Regions from separate parts of the Roseomonas haemaphysalidis genome, predicted to be linked through region 1. Evidence: riboswitches for the same ligand, from Rfam matches in the RefSeq annotation. Region 1 holds a riboswitch; the other holds the start of a gene.

The links. Region 1 has a riboswitch for glycine ahead of gcvT (glycine cleavage system aminomethyltransferase GcvT). Riboswitches for the same ligand answer to the same signal wherever they lie in the genome.
Region 2: it holds a riboswitch for glycine, as region 1 does, so the genes downstream of both, IAI59_RS02645 (D-amino acid dehydrogenase) here and gcvT (glycine cleavage system aminomethyltransferase GcvT) in region 1, are expected to answer to the same signal.

Annotation. Positions count from the first base shown of each region.
Region 1 is NZ_CP061177.1:1,645,699-1,650,096, forward strand. It holds gene gcvP (aminomethyl-transferring glycine dehydrogenase) at 1-244, opposite strand, end outside; gene gcvH (glycine cleavage system protein GcvH) at 244-618, opposite strand; gene gcvT (glycine cleavage system aminomethyltransferase GcvT) at 630-1,736, opposite strand; glycine riboswitch at 1,788-1,874, opposite strand; glycine riboswitch at 1,879-1,979, opposite strand; gene IAI59_RS07580 (A/G-specific adenine glycosylase) at 2,179-3,228, opposite strand; gene IAI59_RS07585 (DUF721 domain-containing protein) at 3,234-3,779, shown strand; gene IAI59_RS07590 (DsbA family protein) at 3,854-4,398, shown strand, end outside.
Region 2 is NZ_CP061177.1:580,205-584,602, reverse strand. It holds gene IAI59_RS02655 (efflux RND transporter permease subunit) at 1-290, shown strand, start outside; gene IAI59_RS02650 (S1C family serine protease) at 372-1,352, shown strand; gene IAI59_RS02645 (D-amino acid dehydrogenase) at 1,389-2,642, opposite strand; glycine riboswitch at 2,693-2,774, opposite strand; glycine riboswitch at 2,778-2,866, opposite strand; gene IAI59_RS02640 (Bug family tripartite tricarboxylate transporter substrate binding protein) at 3,038-3,997, shown strand; gene IAI59_RS02635 (MBL fold metallo-hydrolase) at 4,058-4,398, shown strand, end outside.

The sequences.
Region 1 (4,398 bases):
CGTTCTTTTCGGACAGCGCGCGCAGCTCGGCGATGGCCTCGGCTTCCGTGGCCGGCGCCGGCAGGGTGGAGAAGTCCTGGCCGCGGATGTCGGCCGGCACGGTGCGGTCGGCCAGCGCGTCCAGGCTGTCGACGCCCACCACCTTCAGCATGGCGGCGATCTCGGCCCCCGACGGGCCGATATGCCGGGCGGCGAAGGCGCCGTGGTCTTCCAGCGCGCTCAGCGCGTCGAGGGCCGAGGTCATCAGAGGCTGTCCACGAAGGCGGCGTAGTCGGATTCGCTCATCAGGGCCTCCACGGCGGCGGGGTCGGCCGCCTCGATCTTGAAGAACCAGCCGTCGGCGGTGGGCGCCGAGTTGGCCAGCGAGGGGTTGTCCACCAGCGCATCGTTCACCGCGACCACCTTGCCGGCGATCGGCGCGTAGACGTCGGACGCCGCCTTGACGCTTTCGACCACCGCCACGGCCTCCTCGGCCGCGACCTCACGCCCGGCCTCGGGCAGTTCCACGAACACCACGTCGCCCAGCGCGGTCTGCGCGTGGTCGGTGATGCCGATGGTGGCCACGCCACCTTCCAGCCGCACCCACTCGTGGTCCTTGGTGTACTTGGTTTCAGCCATGACAGGGCTCCTCAGCGAATGTAGCGGTGGGGAAAGAAGGGGGTGGCCGCGACGCGGGCGGGCGAGGCCTTGCCGCGCACCATCAGGTCCAGCGCCGTGCCGTCGGCGGCATGCCCGCGCGCCACGTAGCCCATGGCGCAGGGGCCGTTCAGGCTGGGGCCGAAGCCGCCGCTGGTGATCTCGCCGACCACGTCGCCGCCCACCTGCACGGGGGTGTGGCCGCGTGCCGGCTGCCGGCCGTCGGGCAGGATGCCGACGCGCAGGCGCTTCGGGCCGTTGTCCAGCTCCTCGCGCACGCGGTCCGCGCCGGGGAAGTTCCATTCGGTGCGGCGGCGCTTGCCGATGGTCCACACCAGATTGGCTTCCACCGCGCTGGTCGTCTCGTCGATATCGTTGCCATACAGGCACAGCCCGGCTTCCAGGCGCAGCGAGTCGCGCGCGCCGAGGCCGGCCGCCGTGGCGCCCGGCAGGGCCAGCAGCGCGCGGGCGAGGCTTTCGGCCTCCTCCGCCGGCACGGAGATCTCCACGCCGTCCTCGCCGGTGTAGCCACTGCGGCTGACCAGCGTGGGGATGCCGGCGATCTCCACCGCCAGCACGTCCATGAAGCGCATGCCGGCGACGGCGGGCGCGATGGTGGCCAGCGATGCCACGGCGCCCGGGCCCTGGAAGGCCACCAGCGCGCGGTCCGGCAGGCGCTTCAGGGACACGCCGGAGGGCAGCGCCGCCTCGATCGCCGCGTAGTCCACCGCCTTGCGGCTGGCGTTGACCACCAGGAACAGGCGGTCGCCGAGATTGGCGACCATGAAGTCGTCCAGGATGCCGCCGGCTTCCGTGGTCAGCAGCCCGTACTTCTGGCGGCCCGGCTTCAGGATCTGCACGTCGGCCGGCGTCAGGCGCTCCAGCGCCGCGGCGGCGCCTTCGCCCACCAGCTCGGCCTGTCCCATGTGGGACACGTCGAACAGCGCGGCACCGGCGCGCGTCGCCAGATGCTCGGCCATGATGCCGGCGGGGTACTGCACGGGCATGGCATAGCCCGCGAAGGGCACCATCTTGCCGCCCAGCTCCCGGTGCAGGGAGGCGAGGGGGGTTTCCAGAAGCGTTTCAGTCGTATCGGCCACGCAGCCTCCATCGCCGCGCCTGCGCGCGGCGTGTCCGGGTTCGTGGCCCCCCTCTGTCCGATGACCTGAGAGATTCAGCGCGAAAGCCTCGCGCCTTACTCCGTCGGTGCCGGCGCTCGCGCGCCGGGCTTTCCAGAGTCCCCTTCCCCACGCGGTTCCTGGTGCCTGAGCGTTTCCGGGGGCCGGTTGCGCCTTCGGCGACGGCAGGGCGCCTTGCCTGCCATGCTCTCCCGCGCGGGATCAGCGGGTGGGGTTCTCTCTGCCCGAGCAGCGGGCGCGAGGCAACGGTGCAGAAGGTCGGGGAAAAGAATTCCCCCGAGCCCCCATCTTTCTTTTGCCTGTTTGCCGGTCAGAACCACGGTGAGGGCCCGCCTGACCGCCCAACCCGGCGCCATCAAGCAGAAAAAGGATGGGGGTCCGGGGGAATTCCTTCCCCCGGCCTTTACCCCATCGCCCCCTCGCTCTCCGCCAAGTCGAGCAGCTTCTGCATGGTCCCCGGCAGCGCGGCCCGCGCGGCGGCCAGCGTCATCCACTCGCCGTCGCGCAGGTTGGCGCCGGGCGGCGCGGTGGCGACCCGCAGCGCCATGTGCAGCTCGAAATGCGTGAAGCCGTGCTTCGCCTCGCCGTCCAGCGCCCGCCAGTCCAGGCCGGGCAGGGGGGCGAAGGGCGGGATCTCGGCGTCGGTCCAGGGGGTTTCGCGCCAGGGGGTGCCGGGCAATTCCAGCATGCCGCCCAGCAGGCCGGTGGGCGGGCGGCGGCGCAGCAACAGGCGGCCGGTGCCGTCCAGCAGCAGGAAGTGCACGCCGCGCTTCAAGGGGCGGGCCTTCTTGGCCGCCTTGCGCGGCAGGCTGGGGGCGAGGCCGGTGCGGAAGCCCTCGCAGTCCGAGCGCCAGGGGCACAGGGCGCAGGCCGGGCTGCGCGGCGTGCAAATGGTGGCGCCGAGGTCGAACAGGGCCTGCACGAAATCCGATGGCCGGGCGCGGGCGGCGTCCTGCTCCATCCAGCGGCGGGCCAGGGCGGCCAGCGCCGGGCGGGCGCCGGGCAGCGGGGCCTCGATGGCGCCGAGCCGGGCGGTGACGCGCTCGACATTGCCGTCCAGCGGCACGGTGGGGCGGCCAAAGGCGATGGCGGCCACGGCGGCGGCGGTATAGGCGCCGATGCCGGGCAATGCCCGCAGCTCGTCCTCCGTGTCGGGAAAGCCGCCGCGCGCCACCACGGCCTGGGCGCAGGCGTGCAGGTTGCGGGCGCGGGCGTAGTAGCCGAGCCCGGCCCATTCCTCGGCCACCGCGTCCCAGGGGGCGGCGGCGAGGGTTTCGACATCCGGGAAGCGAACCAGGAAGCGGCGCCAGCGCGGGCCGACGGCGGCGACCGTGGTCTGCTGCAACATGACCTCGGAGAGCCATATACGGTATGGATCGCGCGTCGCTTCCCGCCAGGGCAGGGTGCGGCGGTGGCGGTCGTACCATTCGAGAAGCAGGGAGGCGGCGGGCAGCACGTATGCAGCAAAAGGACCGGAACGGCGGCGGCGCAACCCCCCCGGCGGCGAAAACCGCGCAAAAGCCGGCCCTGGCGCCCGATGGCGGCCCCGGATGGCGGTCGGACCGCGGGCCACGCGCGCTGGGCGCGCTGCTGCCGGCGCTGACCCGGCCGGTGTTCCGCAAGCGCAGCCCGGCGGCGGCGCAGCTGATCATCGACTGGCCGCAGATCGCGGGGCCGGTGCTGGCGGCGCAGACGGTGCCGCGCGGCGTCTCCGGCGGCACGCTGACGCTGGCCTGCTCCGGCCCGGTGGCGATGGAGCTGCAGCACCTGGCACCGCAGCTGATCGGGCGCATCAACACCGCCATGGGGCAGGCGCTGGTGCAGCGGCTGCGCTTTGTGCAGGCGGCGCTGCCGCCGCGCCGGCCACCGCCACCCAAGCCCGCGGCGGTGGCGCTGCCGGACGCGCTGGCCGCCCGTCTGGAAGGCGTGGAGGACCCGGAGTTGCGGGCGGCTCTGGCAAGATTGGGCCAGGGGGTTTATCGGGGGCGCCGAAACGCCGGTTGACGGCTGGCGGCGCGGCCGCCGCGACCCTATCTGCCGCCGCACATCGCTGTTCCAAGCCACCTGAGGAGGCCGCCTTGACCCTTTCGCGCCGTTCGCTGCTGACCGTGCCGCTGGTGCTTGCCGCCGCGCCCGCCCTGGCCCAGGGCGCCTCGCCGACCAACGCCGATGCGCGGCTGGGCGACCGCGGCTACGGCCCGGCCGGCGCCAAGGTCGTGGTGCAGGAATACTTTTCCCTGACCTGCCCGCATTGCGCCGCCTTTCACAAGGAAAGCTGGCCGCAGATCAAGGAACGGCTGATGGGCCCGACCGGCAATGCCCGCATGGTGTGGAAGGAATTCCCGCTGGACCAGCTGGCGCTGGCGGCCTCGCAGGTGGCGCGCAGCCTGCCGGCCGAGCGCTACGAGGGCTTCATCAGCGCGCTGCTGGCCAGCCAGGACCGCTGGGCCTTCGCGCGCGGCGCCGACAACATCGCCGAGATCGCCAAGATCGCGGCGCTGGCGGGCATGACGCGGGCGCAGGTGGATGCCGCCGTGGCCGACCAGGCGCTGGCCAAGGGCATCCTGGAAATGCGCGCCGCCGGCCAAAGCCAGTTCAACGTCAATTCCACGCCCACCTTCGT
Region 2 (4,398 bases), 1.1 Mb from region 1:
GCGAGGGCATGACCCGCTGGCAGGCGGCGGAAGCGGCGGCGCGCACCCGGCTGCGGCCGATTCTGATGACCTCGCTGGCCTTTATCCTGGGCGTGCTGCCGCTGGCCATCGCGACGGGCGCGGGGGCGGAGATGCGGCAAAGCCTCGGCACCGCGGTGTTCGCCGGCATGCTGGGCGTGACCGGCTTCGGGCTGGTCTTCACGCCGGTCTTCTACGTGGTCGCCCGCGCCATGGCGCGGCGCGACCGCCCGGCGCGGCCGGAGGCGCTGGCCGTCCCGGAAGCCCGATAGCGGCCGGCGTGCCACCGGAGGCCGCCGCCGGGCGTTACCCCGGCTGCGACCGCGACGACAGGCAGGACAGGAGGCAAGGCCATGGCAGCAGCAGACGACGAGGACCGGGTTCCGGAGCCCCTGCGCCCGCGGCCCGAGGACTATGCCTACGACCTGGACCAGGCGCTCTCTGCCGTCGTGACCCTGCATGCCAGGGTGCCGGAGGACGCCTTCACCGCCGGCACCCTGGGCACGGAGCGGCTGGGCAATGCCGTGCTGATCCGTGACAGCGGCCTGCTGCTGACCATCGGCTACCTGGTGACCGAGGCGCAGGAGATCTGGCTGACCACCGCCACGGGCCGCGTGGTGGCCGGCCATGTGCTGGGCTACGACCAGGTGACCGGCTTCGGGCTGGTGCAGGCGCTGGGCTCGCTGGGCGTCCCGGCGCTGCCGCTCGGCCGCTCCTCCGAGGTGCCGGTGGGCGCCCAGGTGGTGTTCGCCGGCGCCGGCGGCCGCGCCGGGGCGCTGGCGGCGCGGGTGGTGTCGCGCCAGGAATTCACCGGCTACTGGGAATACGTGCTGGACGAGGCGCTCTACACCGCCCCGGCGCACCCGCTGTGGGGTGGCGCCGCGCTGCTCAACCCGGCGGGCGAGGTGGTGGGCATCGGTTCCATCCAGCTGGGTCACGACCCCGGCGATGGCCGCGTGCGGGTGCTGAACATGAGCGTGCCGGTGGACCTGCTGGCGCCCATCCTGGACGAGATGCTGACGCTGGGCCGCCCGGCCCGCCCGCCGCGCCCGTGGCTGGGCGTGTCCGCCAGCTCGGACGAAGGGCAGGTGGTGCTGGTGGGCGTCACGCCGCGCGGTCCGGCGGCGCGGGCCGGGTTGCGCAAGGGCGACGTGGTGCTGGCGGTGGACGAAACGCCGGTGAGCGACATCGCCGCCTTTTTCCGTGCCCTTTGGGCGGTGGGCGATGCCGGCGCCAGCATTCCCCTGACGCTGGAGCGCGAGGACGACCGCTTCGAGGTCAGCGTCACGTCCGGCGACCGGCAAAGCTTCCTGAAGGCCGCGCCGCTGCACTGAGGCGGCAGCGCGGCCCCCAGGGGCCCCCAGGGGCCGCTAGGCGGCGGCCCGCAGGCCGGTGCCGGCCGCCGCATCCACCGCATCCGCCGCCATCTGCGCGGTGGCGGCCGACAGCGTCCAGCCCAGGTGGCCGTGCCCGGTGTTGTAGAACACGCCCGGGCGGCTGCCGGCGCCGACGCGCGGCATCAGGTTGGGCGTCATCGGGCGCAGTCCGGCCCAGGGCACCACGCGCGCGGTGGACACGCCGGGGAACAACTGCTGCACCCAGTCCACCAGCGGCTTCACCCGGTCGGCGCGGATGTCGCGGTTTTCGCCGTTGAACTCGGCGGTGCCGGCGACGCGGAAGCGGTCCTCGCCCAGGCGGCTGGTGACGATCTTGGTGGCATCGTCCAGCAGGCTGACCTGTGGCGCCGCCTGCCGGCTTCCAGCATCGTCCAGCTGCACCGTGATGGAATAGCCCTTCACCGGGTAGACGTTGACCCGGTCCCCCAGCATGGCGGCGAAGCGGCGGCTGGCCACGCCGGCGCAGATCACCACCTGGTCCACCGCCAGCACCTCGCCCGCGCCCTGCGGGCCGCCGGCGGGGCGCCAGTCGATGCGGAGCCCGCCCTGCTGGTGGGCGATGCCCGTCACCTCGGCGTCCAGCAGAAAGCGCGCGCCGCGGCGCTGGCAGGCCTCGGCCAGCCCGCGGGTGAACTTGTGGATGTCGCCCGTGGAGTCGGACGGCGTGAAGAAGCCGCCGTGCCACTGCCCGCCCAGCGCCGGCTCGATCCCGCGCATCTCCTCCGGCGTCACGGCCGCGCGGTCGAGGCCGCCTTCGCGCAGCAGGCCGTTGACGCGGGCGGCGGCATCGAAGCCCGCCTTGTCGCGGTAGACGTGCAGAATGCCGCGCCGGCGCAGGTCGAAGTCGATGTTCTCGCGCTCGGCGATGCCGAACAGCTGCGCCCGCGCCGCGATGGCCAGCCGCGTGGTGGCGATGGTGTTGTCGCGGTACTGCGGGATGCGGCCGACGAACTCGCCCAGCCAGCCGTATTTGTGCAGCCCGGGGCGCGGGTTCAGCAGCAGCGGCGCGTCCCGCCGCAGCATCCACTTCATGCCCTTGGCGATGGTGGACACGCTGTTCCACACCTCGGCGTTGCTGGCCGAAAGCTGGCCGCCGTTGGCGAAGGAGGTTTCCATCGCGGCGTAGCGGTGGCGGTCCAGCACGATGACGGAATGCCCGCGCTCCAGCAGCGCATAGGCGGTGGTGACGCCGGTGATGCCGGCTCCGATGATGGCGACCGTGCTCATGACGGGCTCCAGGCAAGGGTTTGCGGCACGGCCCGTGCCGTTCCGCCCCCATCTGTCCTGTTACCTGAGAGCGTGACCGGCGCTGCCGCCGGCATCCCCTTCGGTGGGCGCGCGAGGCGCCTCTCTCCAGATCGTCCCCGGCATGCGGTCCCTGGTGCCTGAGAGTTTCCCGGGGGGTTGCTCCGTCGGCGGCGGCCGGAACCGCGCTCTCCCGCATGCCGTGCATGGACAAGGAGAAGCATCCACCTTTCCCCTGCCGGGCGTCAACGGGAATCCGCGTCCGGCCGCCGCCGCTGTCGCCCGGCGCGGCATGGCTTTAGGCTGCCGACGGGGCCTGGCGGAAGCCGCGCCAAGCGGACCGCCGGCCCCGGGAAATTACAGGAAAGCCGCGTTCCATGCGACACATCCTGGCCATGCTCGGCCTTTGCCTGCTCGCCTTCCCGCCGCCCGCCCGGGCGCAGCTGCCGGACCGGCCGCTGCGCATCATCGTCCCCTCGCCCCCGGGCGGCACCGGCGACATCGTGGCGCGCCTGCTGGCGGAGGCCGTCTCGACCCGGCTGCCGCGCGGCGCCGTGGTGGACAACCGCGCCGGCGCCAACGGCAACATCGGCATGGGCGAGGCGCAGCGCGGCGCTGCGGACGGCTCCGTGCTGGTGCAATGCGCCTTTGGCCCCTGCGGCGCCAACCCCTCGCTCTACGCGCAGCCGGGCTACGAGCTGGACGGCTTCGTGCCCGTGATCCTGACCGGCGCGGTGCGCAACGTCATGGTCACGCGCCGCGGCTTTCCCGCCCGCACCCTGCCGGAGGTGATCGCGCTGGTGCGCGCCAAGCCTGGTACCGTCACCTTCGCCTCGTCCGGCGTCGGCGCCTCCAACCACCTGGGGCCGGAGCTGCTGCGCACGCGCTTCGGGCTGGACTGGGTGCATGTGCCGTATCGCGGCAGCGGCCCCGCCATCACGGACCTCGTCGCCGGCACGGTGGACGTGTTCTTCGACAACCTGCCGTCCATCCTGCCGCAGATCCGCGCGGGCGCGGTGCAGCCGGTCGCCACCCTGGCGGCCGGGCGCCTGCCGGAGCTGCCCGACCTGCCGACCTTCGCCGAGGCCGGCGCGCCCGGCGTGGTGATCGACAGCTGGTTCGGCTTTCTGGCGCCGCCGCGCACGCCGCCGGCGGTGGCCGAGGCGCTGAACGCCGCCTTCGACGAGGCCCTGCGGCGGCCCGAGGTGCGGGAGCGGATGCAGGGCGCCGGCGTGGTGCCGCTGGGCGGCGGCACCGCCCGCATGGCGGAGCAGGTGCGCTCGGAAACGCAGCGCTGGGGCGAGGTGATCCGGGCCAACGGCATCCGCGCCGAATAGCGGGGGGATTCTTTCCCACCCGCTTCCATGCTTCACTCCTCCGGGCAAGGAGACGGCCACATGCACTTCACCCTTGGCGACGTCCGCGTCGACCTCGTGCTCGACATGGATGTCTTTCCCCTGCCGGCCGCGCGCATCATGCCGGGGCGCGACCTCGGCGAGCTGCTGCCCCACCGGGCGCTGCTGGAGCCCGACCACATGGACTTCGCGCGTGGCGACCTGCTGCTGGGCATGCAGGCGCTGCTGCTGCGGCTGCCGGGGCTGACCGTGCTGGTGGACACCTGCGTGGGCGAGCACAAGGAGCGCCCGGCCCACCCGCACTGGCACCGCCGCGCGGCCAGTGGCTTTCTGGACGCGCTGGGCGTGCCGCCGGAAGCGGTGGACGTGGTGCTGTGCACCCA